2 linked regions of the Anaeromyxobacter diazotrophicus genome follow. The protein of the gene in region 2 interacts with the protein of the main gene of each other region in a pairwise test. Links are inferred from orthologs where the notes say so. Each region holds a gene or a part of one and is shown on either strand. Other genes may lie near its edges. The genes, in order: HWY08_RS18500 and HWY08_RS21185.

Region 1 (8,099 bases), on a different replicon or contig from region 2:
CCATCTGCCTGGCGGTGAACGTGGGCATGTGGCTCGAGCGCTTCAACATCGTGGTCACCTCGCTCGCCCACGATCGGCTCCCCTTCTCCTGGCGCCTCTACGCGCCGACCTGGGTGGAGTGGGGGATGACCTTCGGCTCCTTCGGCTGGTTCTTCTTCTGGTTCCTGCTCTCGCTCAAGCTCTTGCCGGTGGTCTCGGTGGCCGAGATGAAGGAGGAGCTGGCGCACGCGGCGCGCGCCCTGCACGGCGGGCGCGGCGGGGAGGCCGTCCATGCCGGCTGAGGTGCTCGGGACGTTCGCCGATCCGGCCGCCGCGGCGGCCGCCATCCGCGCCCTGCGCGGCGCCGGCTGCCGGGTGCGCGCCGCGATGCCGGCGCCCTTCCCGGAGGTGGTGGCGGCGCTGGGCCTCCGGCGGAGCCGGCTCGGCTTCGCCACCTGGCCCGGCGCGCTCCTGGGCCTGTGCGTCGGGGTGGCGCTGCCGGTGGCCACCTCGCTGGCCTGGCCGCTGGTGGTGGGGGGCAAGCCGGTCGTGTCGCTGCCGGCCTTCGTCGTCATCATCTTCGAGCTGACCGTGCTCGTCGGCTCGCTCACGAACCTGGTGGCCTCGATCGCGCTCGGCTGGACGCGGGGAGGCCTCCGTCCGCTGCCGGGGGGACGCAGCTTCCACGGCGACCGCATCGGCGTGCTCGCCAGCGCGGAGGACGGCGCCCTCGCCGAGCGGCTCCTCGCGGCGGCGGGGGCGGAGGAGGTGTCGCGTGCCTGAAGGCCGCCGCCCTCGGTCGCGCGCTCCGGCCGTGCTCGCCGCCGCGGCTCTCGCCGCGCTCCTCGCCGGCTGCGACAACTCCTGGCGCACGGACATGTGGTACCAGCCGTCGCGGCGGCCGGAGGACCTGCCGCGCCCCGAGCCTGAGCACGCGGTCCCGCTCGGCGCCGCGCCCCGCTACGAGAGCCGCGACGACACCGAGGACCTCCGGAACCCCGTCGCCGCCGCCCCCGCCTCGCTCGAGCGTGGGAAGGCGATCTTCACCGCCCGCTGCGCGCCCTGCCACGGCCCCGAGGGCCACGGCGGCGGTCCGGTCTCGCGGTTCTTCCCGGAGGCGCCCGACTTCGCCTACTCGACCATCCGCCGGCGGAGCGACGGCTTCATCTGGGGCACCATCAGCTACGGCGGGAAGGCCATGCCGCCGCAGCGCGAGGGCCTCACGGCGCAGGAGCGGTGGGACGTCGTGAACCACGTGCGCCGGATCCAGGCCACCTCGCCCGTCATCGAGGCGCCTGGCCAGCCGAAGGGCACCCCATGAGCCCGGAGCTCCTGGATCGCGCCGCCGCCGGGCTGGGCCGCCCTGCCGCCCTCGCCGCCGCGGCCGCGGCCGGCCTGGGCGCGGCCGCGCTCGTCGCCGGTGCGGCCGCCGGCCTCGCCGCGCCCGCCCTGGCGGCGCTGGCCGCGAGCTGGCTCTTCTTCGCCGGCTGCGCCGCGGGCGGCCTCGCGCTGGCGGCCGCGGTGCGCGTCGCGGGCGGGCGGTGGGCCAGCGCGGTGCTGCCCATCGCCGACGCCTCGGCCGGGTTCTTCCTGCCGGCGCTCCTCCTCCTGGCGGTGCTGGTCCTCGCGGCCCGCGGCTTCGTGCCCTGGGTGGCGGAGGGGGAGCACCTCGTCGCGACCGGGCTCGTCCTCCGGCAGCTCGCCGCGACCGCCCTCCTCTTCGGCGCCGGGGCGCGCTTCGTCGGGCGGGTGCGGCGCGGCGAGGCGGGCCTGCGGGTCGGCCGGGCCGGCGTGCTCTACCTGCTCCTGTTCGCGCTCGTCCTCTCGCTGTGGGCCTACGACTTCGCCATCGCGCTCGACGAGGGGCCCGCCATCACGGTGCTCCCGGCCTTCTACTTCATGGGCGCCTTCCTCTCCGGCGTGGCCTGGGTCGGGCTCGTCACCGCCGTGCGCGGCGCCGACGAGCCCGACACCCGCCACGACGTCGGCAAGCTCCTCTTCGGCCTCCTCATCCTGTGGACGTATCTTCTCTGGTCGATCTTCCTGCCCACCTGGTACGGCAACGTGCCGGAGGAGTCGGTCGCGCTGCTCGCCCGCTGGCGCGCGCCGTGGAAGGCGGTCTCGATCGCCGTGCTGGCGCTCGTCTCGGCGGGTCCGTTCTGGCTGCTCTTCGCCGAGCCGCTCAAGCGGCGCCGGGCGACGCTGGCCGCCGGCGCCGGGGCGGTGCTGCTCGGGCTCGCCGCCGAGCGCGTCCTGCTCGTCCTGCCGTCGCTGCGGCTGCCGGGCGGCCCTGCCGCGGTGGCCGTGGGGGCGCTGGTCATGGCGGGCGTGCTGGGGAGCTTCCTCCTGGCGGTGGGGGCGCGCCTGGGCGCGAGCGGCCTCGGCGCCCACCGCGACGCTGCTCCTTGACCGCGGGGCGCGGGGTGAAGCGGTCCTCGACGCCCCAGCCGTCCGGGGCTCGCGGGGTTGCACGGCGGGGCCGCCTCTGGCGTGATGGGCCCGTGCACCTCACGCGCTCCTCTCGCCTGGCCCTGGCCAGCGCCGCCCTCGCGCTCGCCGCCCCGGGGGCCGCCCGGGCCTGCTCCATCTGCGGCTGCGGGGATCCCCTGCTCGCCGCCAGCGACCCGGCCGCCATCAACGGGCAGCTACGGCTCCAGCTCGACACCGAGTACCTGCGGATGGACGCCGGGACCGACGGCCGGCCCGGCTTCACCGACCAGCTCACGCAGTGGTCGTACCGCTTCAACGTCGTCTACCGCCCGCTCGACGCGCTCTCGCTCACCGCCACCGTCCCGCTCCTCTCGAAGTCGATCCATACCGTCGGCGGCGGGACCGACGTCACCGCCTCGAGCCTCACCGGCCTCGGCGACGTCGAGGTGGCCGCCCGGTACGCCGTCTGGACCTCCGTGAACCTCGGGGCGCGCCGGGTGCAGGAGCTCGCCTTCTCGGCCGGGACCTCGGTCCCCACCGGCGCCCACGGTGCGACGGCGCCGGACGGCTCCCTCGTCGATCCGCACGGCCAGCTCGGGACCGGCGGCTGGGGGCCGTTCGCGGGCGTGCACTACCGGTTCGAGCAGGCGGACTGGATGGCGTTCGCGAGCCTCTCCTACCGCCTGCGGACGGAGGCGTCGTACTCCGACGCCAGCCGCTACAAGTTCGGCGACGCGCTCCTGTGGAGCGCGCACGGCCAGTACCGGCCGGCGAGCGCGGTGGCGCTCGACCTCGGGCTCGACGGGCGATACGCGAAGGTCGACCGCGCCACCGCCCCCGGCGGCGTGGCGGCGGACGCCCCGAACACCGGCGGCACCGTGCTCTCGGCCGCGCCGGGGGTCTACTTCAACGCCACCGGTAGCGTCTGGCTGTTCCTCCGCGGCCAGGTGCCGGTCTACCAGCGGCTCTTCGGCGAGCAGGACGTGAAGCCGTCCGTCACCGCGGGCGTCCAGTTCCAGGCGATGTAGCCGGTCGCCGCGGCCGGCCGGGGCGCCGCCCCGCGCCGCGACCTGCTTGACGTAGGGTGCGTCCGTTATATAGGATGCGCTGCTGACCTTAACGGACACTCGATCGGAGACACGCATGTCGCGCACCACGCAGCTCGTCGGGCTCGCTGCCTTGCTGGCCAGCGCCGCGGCCGCAGCGGCCCACCCCGCCCCCGCCCGCGCCGCCGCCGGCGAGGTGAAGCTCCTCAACGTGTCGTACGACCCCACCCGCGAGCTCTACGACGGCGTGAACGCGGCGTTCGCGAAGCGCTGGAAGGAGCGGACCGGCCAGACGGTGCTCGTGAAGCAATCGCACGGCGGCTCCGGCAAGCAGGCCCGCAGCGTCGTCGACGGGCTCGAGGCGGACGTGGTGACGCTCGCCCTGGCCTACGACGTGGACGCGCTGGCGAAGGCGGGCCTGCTCGCGGCGAACTGGCAAGAGCGCCTGCCGCACCACGCCGCGCCCTACACCTCCACCATCGTCTTCCTCGTCCGCAAGGGGAACCCGAAGCACCTCCAGGACTGGGACGACCTCGTGAAGCCCGGCGTCCAGGTGATCACGCCGAACCCCAAGACCTCCGGCGGCGCTCGCTGGAACTACCTCGCGGCCTGGGCCCATGCGGCGAGGAAGCCGGGCGGCGACGAGGCGAAGGCCAAGGCGTTCGTGAAGGCGCTCTACAAGAACGTCCCGGTGCTCGACTCCGGCGCGCGCGGAGCGACCACCACGTTCGTCGAGCGCGGCCTCGGCGACGTCCTGCTCGCCTGGGAGAACGAGGCGTTCCTCGCCGTCGAGCAGCTCGGTCAGGGCCGGTTCGAGATCGTGGTGCCGCGGTCGAGCATCCTGGCCGAGCCGCCCGTCGCCGTGGTCGACCAGCACGTGGACCGCCACGGGACGCGCGCGGTGGCGCAGGCCTACCTCGAGTTCCTCTACACGGCGGAGGGGCAGGAGCTCGCCGCGAAGCACTTCTACCGGCCGCGCGATCCGGCCGTGGCGGCGCGGTACGCAGCCCGCTTCCCCAAGCTCGACCTCGTCACGGTGGACGGCGCCTTCGGCGGCTGGACCCAGGCCCAGGCCAAGCACTTCGCGGACGGCGGCGTGTTCGACCAGATCTTCACGCCGGGCTCCTAGCCCCGCTCCTCTGGCGCGCGCCACCCGCGCGCCCGGCCGGGCCATGGCTACAGGCGGCTCGCCGTGAGGCTGTCGAGGTCGCCCGGCGCCGCCGGGAAGACCCGCACCCGCCGCGGCGAGAGGTGGACGGTGTCGCCCGGGGCGAGCGCCAGCGCCTCCGTCTCCCGCGCGTCGAGCTCCACCTCCAGGGCGCCCGCGTGGCCCGGCGCGCTGAGCTCGACGCGCACCGCGGCGCCGAGCGCCACCACCCGCTCCACGCGCGCCGCGAAGCTCCCCGGCAGCGCCCCGCGGTGGAGGTCGATCTCGTGGGGGCGGACGTACACGTGCGCCGCCGATCGCCCGGGCGCGCCCGGGGCCGCGAACTCGAGGTCGTGCACGTAGGCCCGCCCCCCGTCGACGCGCCCGAGGAAGACGTTCACCGCGCCCAGGAACCGCATCACGAACGGGCTCGCGGGGTTCTCGAACACCTGGGCCGGAGCGCCGGACTGTTCGACCCGGCCGGCGTTCATGAGGACCACCCGGTCGGCGACCTCGAACGCCTCCTCCTGATCGTGCGTGACGAAGATGCTGGTGACGTGCAGCTCGTCGTGCAGCCTGCGCAGCCAGCGCCGCAGCTCCTGCCGGACCCGCGCGTCCAGGGCGCCGAACGGCTCGTCGAGGAGCAGGATGCGCGGCGCGGTCGCCAGCGCCCGGGCGAGCGCCACGCGCTGGCGCTGGCCGCCGGAGAGCTGGTGCGGGTAGCGGTCGCGCAGCCCGTCGAGCTGCACCAGCTGGAGCAGCTCGTCCACCCGGGCGGCGATCTCGGCGCGCGGCGCCTTGCGCACCGCGAGCGCGAACCCGACGTTGCCGGCGACGGTCATCTGCCGGAAGAGCGCGTAGTGCTGGAACACCAGCCCGACGTTCCGCTCCCGCGCGCTGCGCGCGGAGACCTCCTCGCCGCCGTGCCGGACCTCGCCCGCGTCCGCGGTCTCCAGCCCCGCCAGGATGCGCAAGAGGGTGGTCTTCCCGCAGCCCGACGGCCCGAGCAGCGCGACCAGCTCGCCGTCGGGGATGTCGATCGACACGTCGCGCAGTACGGGGTGGCCGCCGAACGCCTTCGACAGCCCGCGGACCTCGATGCTCATGGGGGACTCCGGTGCGCCGCCCCGCGGCGCGAGGCCCGCTGCGTCCACGCGAGGGCCTTCTTCGCGAGGAGCGTCACCAGGGCCAGCAGGAAGAGGAGCGACGCGACCGCGAAGGCTGCCTGGAACGCGTACTGGTCGTACAGGATCTCGACGTGCAGGGGGAGCGTGTTGGTCTCGCCGCGGATGTGGCCGGAGACGACCGACACCGCCCCGAACTCGCCCATCGCCCGCGCGTTGCAGAGGATCACCCCGTAGAGGAGGCTCCACTTCACGTTGGGGAGGGTGACGCGGCTGAAGATCTGCCAGCCGCTCGCGCCCAGCACCAGCGCCGCCTCCTCCTCCTCGGTGCCCTGCGCCTCCATGAACGGGATGAGCTCGCGGGCGACGAAGGGGAAGGTCACGAACACCGTCGCGAGGACGATCCCGGGGACCGCGTACACGACCTTCACGCCGTGGTCCGCCAGCCAGGGGCCGAGCCAGCCGTGCGCCCCGAAGAGGAGGACCGTCACCATGCCCGAGATCACCGGCGAGACGCCGAACGGCAGGTCGATGAGCGCGACGAGCGCCCGCCGCCCCGGGTAGCGGAACCGCGTCACCGACCAGGCCGCGGCCACGCCGAAGGCGGCGTTGAGCGGGACGGCCACCGCCGCCACGAGCAAGGTCAGCCGGAGCGCCGCCCGCGCGTCGGGGTCGGCGACCGCCCTCCACCACAGCGCGACGCCCCCGCGGAGCGCCTCGACCAGCACCGCCGCCGACGGCACGGCCACCAGCGCGGCCAGGAAGAGGAGCGCCCCGGAGATGAGCGCCCATTTCACCTGCGGCGCGTCCTCGGCGGCGCCCGGCGGCCGCCGGCCGGCGGCGCGCGGCGCCGGCACGGCCGAAGCCGCGCCGGGGGCGGCGGCGGCCGCCGGCAGGAGGGAGCGGACCGCGCCGCTCACGCGAGCCCCACGCGCGAGCGGGTCCAGGCCTGCAGCCGGTGGATGAGGAGCAGGAGGAGGAACGAGGTCACGAGGAGCACGTTGGCGATCGCCGCCGCCCCCGCGTAATCGTACGCCTCGAGGCGCGTCATGATGAGCAGCGGCGCGATCTCGGTGCGCAGCGGCATGTTCCCGGAGATGAAGACGACGGAGCCGTACTCGCCCAGGCCGCGCGCGAAGGCGAGCGCGAAGCCGGTGACCGCGGCCGGGGCGACGGCGGGCAGGATCACGCGCCGGAACGTCTGCCAGCGCCCGGCGCCGAGCGTCGCCGCCGCCTCCTCCAGCTCCGGGTCGAGGTCCTCCAGCACGGGCTGCACGGTGCGGATGACGAACGGCAGCCCGATGAAGGTGAGCGCGATGGCGACGCCGAGCGGGCTGAAGGCGGCCTTCAGGCCGAGCGGCTCGAGCCACCGCCCGAGCCAGCCGTTCCGCGAGTACACGGCTGTGAGCGCGATCCCGCTCACCGCCGTCGGCAGCGCGAACGGGAGGTCGACCAGCGCGTCGACGAGCGAGCGCCCCGGGAACGCGTAGCGCGCCAGCACCCAGGCCACGAGCACGCCGCCCACGACGTTCACGCCGGCCGCGGCCAGCGAGGCGCCGAACGAGAGCCGGTAGGAGGCCAGCGCCCGCGGCGAGGCGATGACCGGCCACAGCTCGCGCCAGGAGAGCGCGCTCTGGCGGAGCGCCAGCGTCGAGAGCGGCACCAGCACCACCAGGCCCAGGTAGAGGACGGTGAGCCCCGTCGAGAGCCCGAAGCCGGGGAGCACGCCGCCGACCCGCGGGCGCCGCGCGCGCCTCGCCGTCATGGCCCGGGCCGCTTCGCGAAGCGGTCCACGTGGAGCCCGCACTCGGTCTTCTCCCGGCCCCGCCAGCGCCCCGCGCGCGGGTCCTCGCCCGGGGCGACCGGCGAGGTGCAGGGGGCGCAGCCGATGCTGAGGTACCCCTGCTCGTGCAGCGGGTTCGTCGGCACGGATCGGCGCCGCACGCGCTCCCAGACCTCGGCCTGGGTCCAGGCGGCGAGCGGGTTCACCTTCACGAGCCCGAAGCGCCCGTCCCACTCCACCACCTGCGCCCGGGCGCGCTCGGGGGTCTGCTCGCGCCGGATCCCCGTGACCCAGGCGCCGAGGCCCGCCAGCGCCTCGCGCAGCGGGAGCACCTTGCGCGCGTGGCAGCAGGCGTCGGGGTCCACCCGCCACGGCGGCGCCGCCGCGGGGTCGGCCGGCGCCGCGCCCGCGGACCTGCCCTCGACGGCGATCCCGTAGCGCGCCTCGAGCGCCCTCCAGAGCGCGTAGGTCTCCGGGAACAGGTAGCCCGTGTCGAGCGTGAAGACGCGGACGAGGAGGCGCGCGCGCGCGATCGCGTCGACGAGCAGGCAGTCCTCCGGGCCGAAGCTGCAGGCGAGCGCGGTCGCGCC
Region 2 (8,023 bases):
CAGTGTGCCACAGGTGCTCTCGCCGCAAACCGTGCGGAACCTGCGGAAATGCCCGGCGAAGGCTGCAAGGACCAGGCCCGACTTGCGCCAGGTCAAGCATGTGGTGAAACGGGGAGCGATCCGACTAGCAGATCGCCGGCGGGATCAGCAAGGCAGCTCGCGGCGAGCGTCCGATGACGCGGCGCGACAGCCGGACGCGCGATCGGCGGGCGAGGCCGCCGCCAGCGGGGCGGCGCTCGCCTCGCGCCGGGCGTCGATCGCCGCCAGGACGGCGTCGAGCCGAGGCAGCGCCACCTCCTCGGTGTAGCGGATCATGTGCTCGCCGAGGATGGCGAGCGTCACCGCGCGCCCGAACGCCTGCCGGCCGCGGCGCGCGCCCAGCGCGACGAGACGCCAGAAGCGCGCCCGCCGGCGCGCGGCCACGCCGATGCCGAGCGCGGCGCGGGCCAGGATCGCGGGCCAGCCCGGGGTGAGCGCGCCCGCGCCGGGGAACGCCGCCTCGGCCAGGTGGCGCTCGCACCGAGCGTAGAACGCCTCGTCGGTGTAGAGCGCGGCGAGGAGCCGCCGGTAGCCGGCCACCAGGGCGCGCTCGTCGAGGGCGGGCTCGAAGTTCGGCCGCCCGAACTGATCGCCGGTGGCGGCGCGCCGGAGCCGCCCCTCGCGCTCGAGCCGCCGCCAGAGCGCGGTGCCGGGCAGCGCCATGAGCACCCCGGCCATGGCGCGCGGGATGGCGCTCGCCGCGATGAAGGCGAGCTGCTCGTCGAAGATGTCCTCGCGGTCCGCGTCGAACCCGACGATGAACCCGGCCATCACCTCCAGCCCGGCGCGGGTGAGCACGCGCACCGCCTCCGCCGGGTCCTGGCGCAGGTTCTGGCGCTTGCCGGCCTCGGCCAGCGCCTCCTCGGAGGGCGACTCGATGCCCACGAACACCGCCGAGAAGCCGGCCCGCACCATCGCCGCGAGGAGCTCCGGCTCGCCGGCGAGATCGAGGCTCGCCTCGGTGTAGAGGTCGAAGGGGTGGCCGTGCTCCTCCTGCCAGGCGGCGAGGAGCGGCAGGAGCGCCTTCACCGCGCGGCGGTTGCCGATGAAGTTGTCGTCCACGAAGAAGAGCGAGCCCCGGCCGCCGAGGCGGTAGAGCGCGGTGAGCTCGGCGAGGATCTGCTCGGCGCTCTTCAGGCGCGGCGCCCGCCCGAACACCTCGATGATGTCGCAGAACTCGCACTGGAAGGGGCAGCCGCGGGAGAGCTGCACCGCGAGCGAGGCGTAGCGGTCGAGCTGCAGGAGCTCGAAGCGCGGGGTGGGCGAGGTGCGGAGGTCGGGGCGCGGCGCGCCGGGCGCGGGCGAGAGGAGGCGCGGGGCGGACGCGGAGGGGGCCTCCAGCGCGGCGACCAGCGCGTCGAGCCGCCCCTCGGCCTCGCCGCGGAAGACGTGGTCCGCCTCCGGGAAGAGGCCGGGCGAGGTGGTGGCGGCGGGGCCGCCGACCACGGTGCGCTTCCCGAGGGCGCGGGCGCGGCGCAGCACCGTCCGGATGCCGTCGGCGTGCACCAGCATGCCGGAGACGAGCACGGCGTCGGCCCAGGCGAGGTCGGCGTCGTCGAGGGGCGCGAGGTGCAGGTCGACGATCCGCACCTCCCAGCGCGAGGGCAGCAGCGCCGCCAGCGTGGCGAGGCCGAGCGGCGGCAGCGCCGCGGCCTTGCCCGCGTAAGGCAGCGCGAAGTGGTAGCTCCAGTAGGTGAGCGGCGAACGCGGCTGGACGAGGAGGGCGCGCACGAGGAACTCGTACGCCCGGGGCTGTCATCGGGTGGTCATGGGCGGACGCGTGACCCGGCGGGGCACGCGTCCACCCGAGCGGCGTTTACCCGACCGGGGGGCCAGCTCGTTACTCTGGGTAAGGCCAGGGTAGAAGAACTACTCTCGGTAAGGCGCCAACTACTCTGGGTGAGGCGTTGACGCGAGCCGACCCACCCCGCGCGGGGGTCGTCAGCTCTGCACCTGGAAGCGCGGGGCGTCGGCCCAGAGGCCCTCGAGGTCGTAGAACCCGCGCGCCTCACGGCTGAAGACGTGCGCCACCACGTCGCCGTAGTCGACCAGGATCCAGCGGCCGCTCTCGTAGCCCTCGACCCCGACCTTGGTGGCGCCCTGCGCCTTGAGCCGCTCGTCCACGCCGTCGGCGATGGCGCCGGCCTGCCGGTCGGAGTCGGCGGTCATGAGGACGAAGTAGTCGGCGTAGCTGGTGAGGCCGCGCACGTCGAGGACGAGCACGTCCTCCGCCTTCTTGTCGAGGCCGGCCTGGGCGATCTCGAGCGCGCGCGGGCGCGCCGCGTCGGGCCGCTCCGCGGGCGCGGGGGCGGCCGCGGACGGCGCGGCGGCGGGGGCGCTCGCCTCGGCGGGCGCGTTCGGGCGGAGCGCTTTGCGCTTGCCGGCGGTCACCGGCGCGGGCTGCTTGCGCGCCTGCGCGATCTGGTTGCGCCCCGGTTTCTTGCTGCGGAGCGGGCCGCCCTTCTTCTTCCTGGGCGGGCCGCTCCCGCGCAGCGTGGCGGCCTTTCCCTTCGACGACGGCTTCTTGCTCGGCGGGCCCTTCTTCTTCACGACAGTCTTGCGCATGCTTCCTCTGGCTAGCTTCGGATGTGTCCGTCGCCCTCCACCACGTACTTCTGGGTGGTGAGCTCGGCGAGCCCCATGGGCCCGAACGCGTGCAGCTTGGTGGTGGAGATGCCGATCTCGGCGCCGAGCCCCAGCTCGCCGCCGTCGTTGAACCGGGTGGAGGCGTTCACCATGACCGCGCTCGCCGTCACCTCGCGCTCGAAGCGCCGCGCGCTCGGGAGGTCGCGGGTGAGGATGGCCTCGGTGTGGAGCGAGCCGTAGCGGGCGATGTGGTCGAGCGCGGCGTCGAGGTGCGGCACGACGCGCACGGCCAGGATCTTGTCGAGGAACTCGCGGCCGTAGTCCTCGGGGCGCGCCGCCACCGCCTTCACCGCCGCCCGGCGCAGGAGCGTGAGCGCGGTGGGGTCGCAGCGGAGCTCGACACCGGCGGCGGCCAGCGCGCGCCCGACCGGAGGGAGGAGCTTCGCCGCGGCGGCGCGGTGGACGAGGAGGCACTCGAGCGCGTTGCACACGCCGGGGCGCTGCACCTTGCCGTTCATGGCGAGCGCGACCGCCTGGTCGAGCGGCGCCGAGGCGTCGAGGAACAGGTGGCACACGCCCTGGTAGTGCTTCACCACCGGCACGCGCGAGCGCTCCGCCACGGCGCGGATGAGCGACGGCCCGCCGCGCGGGATGGCGAGGTCGATGAGCTCGTCCAGCTGGAGGAGCGCGAAGGTGGCCTCGCGGTCGGGGGTCGGCACCACCTGGGCGGCCTCGCGCGGCAGCCCGGCCGCGGCGAGCCCGTCGGCGAATGCCTCCGAGAGCGCCAGCGAGGAGCGCAGCGCGTCCGAGCCGGGCCGCAGGATGGCGGCGTTGCCGCTCTTGAGGCAGAGCGCGGCGGCGTCGACCGTGACGTTGGGCCGGGCCTCGTACACCATGAGGACCACGCCGAGCGGGATGCGGACCTTCTTCACGGCGAGGCCGTTCGGCCGCCGCCAGCTCGAGGTGACCTCGCCCACCGGGTCGGGGAGCGACGCCACCTCCCGCAGCGCCCGGGCGATGCCGTCGAGCCGCTTCGGGTCGAGCGCCAGGCGGTCGAGGAAGGCCGCGCCCTGGCCGGCCTGCCGCGCGGCGTCTACGTCGGCGCGGTTCGCCTCGAGGATGGCGCGCGAGCGGGTCGCGAGCGCTGCCGCCGCCTCGCGCAGCGCCGCGTCCTTCTGCGCCGTCGGGGCGTAGGAGAGCAGGCGCGCCGCGCCGCGGGCGGCCTCGGCGAGGCGGCGCATCTCCTGCTCCAGGGTGGCTTCGGCGGGCTGCCGCATGGCGCTACTCCGGCCCCGCGTCGAGCAGGACCATGTCGTTTCGGTGGACGACCTCGTCCAGGTCCTTATAGCCGAGCGCCCGCTCGATCTCGCTGGTCTTGAGCCCGGCGATGCGGCGCACCTCGTCCGCGCCGTACCCGGCGAGGCCCCGGGCGAAGGGCCGCCGGCGGTCCACCGCGATGTCGACCGGGTCGCCCACCCCGAACTGGCCGTCGACCGAGCGCACGCCCGAGGGGAGCAGGCTCTTGCCGCGCTCCTTGAGGGCGCGGGCGGCGCCGGCGTCCACCAGGATGGTGCCCTTCCCGCGCGCGGCGGCGGCGAGCCAGCCCTTGCGGCCGTTGAGGCGCTCCGGCTCGGGCGGGAAGAGCGTCCCGACCTTCACCCCCGCCAGGAGGTCGAGGAGCGCCCGCGGGCGCCGGCCGGAGAGGAGCGCGGTGGCGGTCCCCTGCGCCGAGAGCCGCCGGGCCGCCCGCACCTTGGTGGCCATCCCGCCGACGCTGCGCTCGCTGCCGGCGCCGCCGGCGATGCGCTCCACCTCGGCGGTGACGCGGGGGACGAGCTCGAAGAGGCGCGCGCCCGCCTGGCGCGGGTCGCGGTCGTAGAGGCCGTCCACGTCGGTCAGCATCACCACCAGCTCGGCCTCGACGCAGCCGGCGACGAGCGCCGCGAGCGAGTCGTTGTCGCCGACCTTGATCTCGGCGACCGCGACCGTGTCGTTCTCGTTCACGATCGGCAGCACGCCGAGCTCGAGCAGCCGGGCGAAGGTGCGGCGCGCGTTGAGGAAGCGCTTGCGGTTCGCGAGGTCCTCGGCGGTGAGGAGCACCTGCGCCACCTTCACCCCGTGCGGCGCGAACGCCTCCCCCCAGGCGCGGAACAGGTCCGGCTGCCCCACCGCCGCCGCCGCCTGCTTGGTGGCAATGTCCCAGGGCTTGGCGCGGGAGCGGACGAGGCCGAGCCGCTCCGCGCCGAAGGCGATGGCCCCCGAGCTGACGAGCACCAGCCGCCGCCCGCGGCCCACCTTGGCCAGCTCCGCCGCCAGGCGCGCGCAGTTCTGCGGGTCGACGCGCCCGGACGCGTCGGTGAGCGTCCCGGTGCCGACCTTCACGACCAGCGTCTTGGTGTGAGCGAGGTGGTTGCGAGGCATGCGGGAGGCGCAGCATACCGCGAGGCACCCGGAGGTAGGAGCGCGTCGCGGGCGGGGCTCTGCTCGCCCCCTGTCGGGAGGTGTCGCGCGCTGGAGGCTGCATCGCACCGCGGCGGCGACCGAGGGCCGCCGAGGGGCGGACCCTGGCGGACTCCGGGTCGAGTTGGCCGTGCCCGCCGCGCGAGGGCGACATATCGTGAAGCCGGCGCGCCGCTCACCCTCGACCGGGAGGTCCCCGTGGGCATCCTCGACGGCCTTCGCAGCTCGCTGCTCGGTGGCGCAGCAGGTCAGGCGCAATCGCCGCTGGCGGCCTCGGTCCTCGGCATGCTCGGCGGCGGGGGGCTCGGGAGCCTCGTCGGCGAGCTGAGGCAGGGCGGCCTCGGAAAGATCGTCGAGTCGTGGATCGGCACGGGCCAGAACCTGCCGGTCTCGGCGGAGCAGCTCCAGCAGGCGCTCGGCCCGAAGGTGCAGGCGCTGGCCCAGCAGCACGGGCTGAGCCCGGACGCCGTGAGCCAGGCGCTCTCTCAGCTCTTGCCCCAGCTCATCGACCACCTCACGCCGAACGGCCAGCTGCCCCAGGGCACCGGGGCCGAGCAGGGGCTGGCGGCGCTCCGGTCGAAGCTCGGCATCTGATGCTCCAACGCAGGGGGATGACATGAGGCTGCTCTTCGGCTCGCTGTGCCTGGTGCTCGCTGGACTCCTCCTCTCGCCGGCCGAGGCCGTCGCGCAGGCGGCGGCGACGGCCACGACCGTCACGTGCAAGGACGGGACGACCTCGCCGGGTGGGCGGGGGGCGTGCCGCGGCCATGGCGGCGTCGACAAGAAGGCGAGCAAGGCCGAGTCGAAGGCGGGGGCGGCGGCGCCCGCCGCGACCGCGGCGCCGGCCGGGGCCGCGGCCGCAAGGACGGTGATCTGCAAGGACGGGACGACGGCACCGGGTGGCCGCGGCGCCTGCAGAGGGCACGGTGGCGTGGACAAGAAGGCCACCGCCGCGGGCGGCCAGCCTCCCGCCGCGGCCGGTGCGGCGCCGCCGGCGCCGCCCGCTGCGCCCGCCCAGGTCCAGGCTCCGAGCGCGCCGCCTGCGACCCCGGCCGCGCCCTCCGCCGTGACCCGCCGGCCCGCCGCGGCGCCCGCGAACGCGGCCAACACCGATGCCACGGGCGCGATCGCGAAGTGCAAGGACGGCACCTATTCGCACGCCAAGGGTCACTCCGGCGCCTGCTCGCGGCACGGCGGCGTGGCGGAGTGGCTCGACGGATCGACGGCCAAATAGCGCCCGGGCCCCGACCCAGAGTACCGCCTGGCGGACACGTGGTCCGCCGGGCGGAGCGTGCGACCGAAATGAGGCTCAAGAAAACTCGTGGTTTGACATCGGCGCGGCGGTTGCTCTCCGACCGAGCCATGACCGCGCCCCGCCAGGTTCTGCCCGGGACCACGTATCTCATCACGCGTCGCTGCGCGCAGCGTCAGTTCCTGCTCCGTCCGTCCAAGATCACCAACGCCATCTTCCTTTACGTGCTCGCCGTCGCAGCCGGCCGGTTCGGCATGAACATCCACGCGTACTGCGTGCTGTCCAACCACTTCCATTTGATCCTCACGGATCCCGGCGCGCGGCTCCCCGCCTTCGAGCAGTACCTCGACTCCCTCGTCGCGCGCGCCATCAACGCCTCCCTCGGCCGGTGGGAGGCGTTCTGGGCTCCGTCGAGCTACAGCGCCGTCGCCCTTGGTTCGCCCGCCGACGTCGTCGACAAGACCGCCTACGTGTTGGCGAACCCGGTCGCGGCCGGCCTGGTCCGCCGCGGCCGGGATTGGCCGGGGCTCTGGTCTGCGCCCGAGCTCGTCGGCGGTCAGCCACTCACCGTGCGGCGACCGCAGACCTTCTTCCGCGAGAACGGGAGCATGCCGGAGAGCGTGGAGTTGACGCTCACCGCGCCGCCCGGATTCGATTCCCCCGCCGACTTTCGCGAGCGGGTCGCCGCGGCTCTCGGCCGGGCGGAAGCCGCCGCTGGAGCCTGCGAGAGCTCAGGCGTGCGCGTGGTCGGAGCCGAGCGCGTGCTCGCACAAGAGGTCCGGAGGCGGGCCGTGCAACGTGAGCCGCGGCGGACGCTCAACCCCCGCGTCGCTGCGCGGGATAGGTGGAAACGCATCGAGGCCCTCCAGCGACTCCGCGGTTTCCTCGAGCGGTACCGCGCAGCCTGGCGGGCGAGGCGCGCCGGAGACTTCGCCGCCCTGTTCCCACCCGGCACCTATCTGTTGCGGGTCGCGCACGGCGCGCCGTGCGCGGCGACTTAGGCCCGAGCTGTTCGCGCGGTCCGCCTCATTCTTGGAGAGCGCGGCCGTCCCGCGCCGCTGCAGCTTGGTGCCTCGGAGGTCCCTCGTTGCCTCCAGCTGACCACGCCGGCGCGCCTCTCCACCCCCCGGAGACCGACGGTCAGTGCCCCACCGCGTGTGCCTGGAGCGTTCCCTCGACGCCTGCGCCGCAGGATGAGTCGGAATGCCGCCGGCAGAGGCGTTCTTCCGGTGCCAACTACTCTGGGTGCGGCGGCGAACCAACCGAAACACGGAGCCAGAGCCGGGGAGCTAGAGCCGGTCTTTCCCCTGCAAAACTACTCTGGGTCGGGAGCTAGGCGGTCTTGACCTTCGCGGCGGCTTCGAGGCCGAGCTCGGCGATCGCCTGCTCCCTCATCTTGAACTTCTGCACCTTCCCCGTGACCGTCATCGGGAACGTGTCCACGAACTTCCAGTAGCGCGGGATCTTGTAGGTCGCGATCTTGCCCTTGCAGAAGGCGCGCAGCTCCTCGGCGGTCGCGGTCGCGCCGGGGCGGAGCTTCACCCAGGCCATGAGCTCCTCGCCGTACTTGATGTCCGGCACGCCGATCACCTGCACGTCGGCCACCTCCGCCTTCGTGTACAGGTACTCCTCCACCTCGCGCGGGTAGACGTTCTCGCCGCCGCGCAGGACCATGTCCTTGATGCG

What was found.
Region 1: the proteins of HWY08_RS21185 (region 2) and HWY08_RS18500 interact in binary tests that used the Escherichia coli proteins (3 or more experiments, as listed by UniProt). The link is inferred for Anaeromyxobacter diazotrophicus from one-to-one orthologs.

Annotation. Positions count from the first base shown.
Region 1 is NZ_BJTG01000009.1:248,908-257,006, forward strand. The notes cover bases 3,671-6,664. They hold HWY08_RS18500 (sulfate/molybdate ABC transporter ATP-binding protein), read right to left. Parts: upstream 5,709-6,664; coding sequence 4,632-5,708; downstream 3,671-4,631. Other genes in these bases: HWY08_RS18495 (sulfate ABC transporter substrate-binding protein), read left to right, coding at 3,671-4,584; cysW (sulfate ABC transporter permease subunit CysW), read right to left, coding at 5,705-6,583; cysT (sulfate ABC transporter permease subunit CysT), read right to left, coding at 6,643-6,664. Outside these bases: nrfD (NrfD/PsrC family molybdoenzyme membrane anchor subunit), read left to right, coding at 1-281; HWY08_RS18475 (quinol:electron acceptor oxidoreductase subunit ActD), read left to right, coding at 271-762; HWY08_RS18480 (c-type cytochrome), read left to right, coding at 755-1,300; HWY08_RS18485 (hypothetical protein), read left to right, coding at 1,297-2,388; HWY08_RS18490 (hypothetical protein), read left to right, coding at 2,481-3,437; more of HWY08_RS18495, read left to right, coding at 3,553-3,670; more of cysT, read right to left, coding at 6,665-7,491; HWY08_RS18515 (phosphoadenylyl-sulfate reductase), read right to left, coding at 7,488-8,099. UniProt on the Escherichia coli protein: Part of the ABC transporter complex CysAWTP involved in sulfate/thiosulfate import. Responsible for energy coupling to the transport system.
Region 2 is NZ_BJTG01000015.1:21,359-29,381, reverse strand. What follows is about bases 1,760-4,677. They hold HWY08_RS21185 (glutamate-5-semialdehyde dehydrogenase), read right to left. Parts: upstream 3,903-4,677; coding sequence 2,616-3,902; downstream 1,760-2,615. Other genes in these bases: proB (glutamate 5-kinase), read right to left, coding at 3,907-4,677; rsfS (ribosome silencing factor), read right to left, coding at 1,981-2,604; HWY08_RS21195 (B12-binding domain-containing radical SAM protein), read right to left, coding at 1,760-1,770. Also shown: more of HWY08_RS21195, read right to left, coding at 145-1,759; more of proB, read right to left, coding at 4,678-5,046; HWY08_RS21175 (YidB family protein), read left to right, coding at 5,284-5,679; HWY08_RS21170 (DUF3761 domain-containing protein), read left to right, coding at 5,702-6,319; HWY08_RS21165 (transposase), read left to right, coding at 6,448-7,338; HWY08_RS21160 (AMP-binding protein), read right to left, coding at 7,670-8,023. UniProt on the Escherichia coli protein: Catalyzes the NADPH-dependent reduction of L-glutamate 5-phosphate into L-glutamate 5-semialdehyde and phosphate. The product spontaneously undergoes cyclization to form 1-pyrroline-5-carboxylate.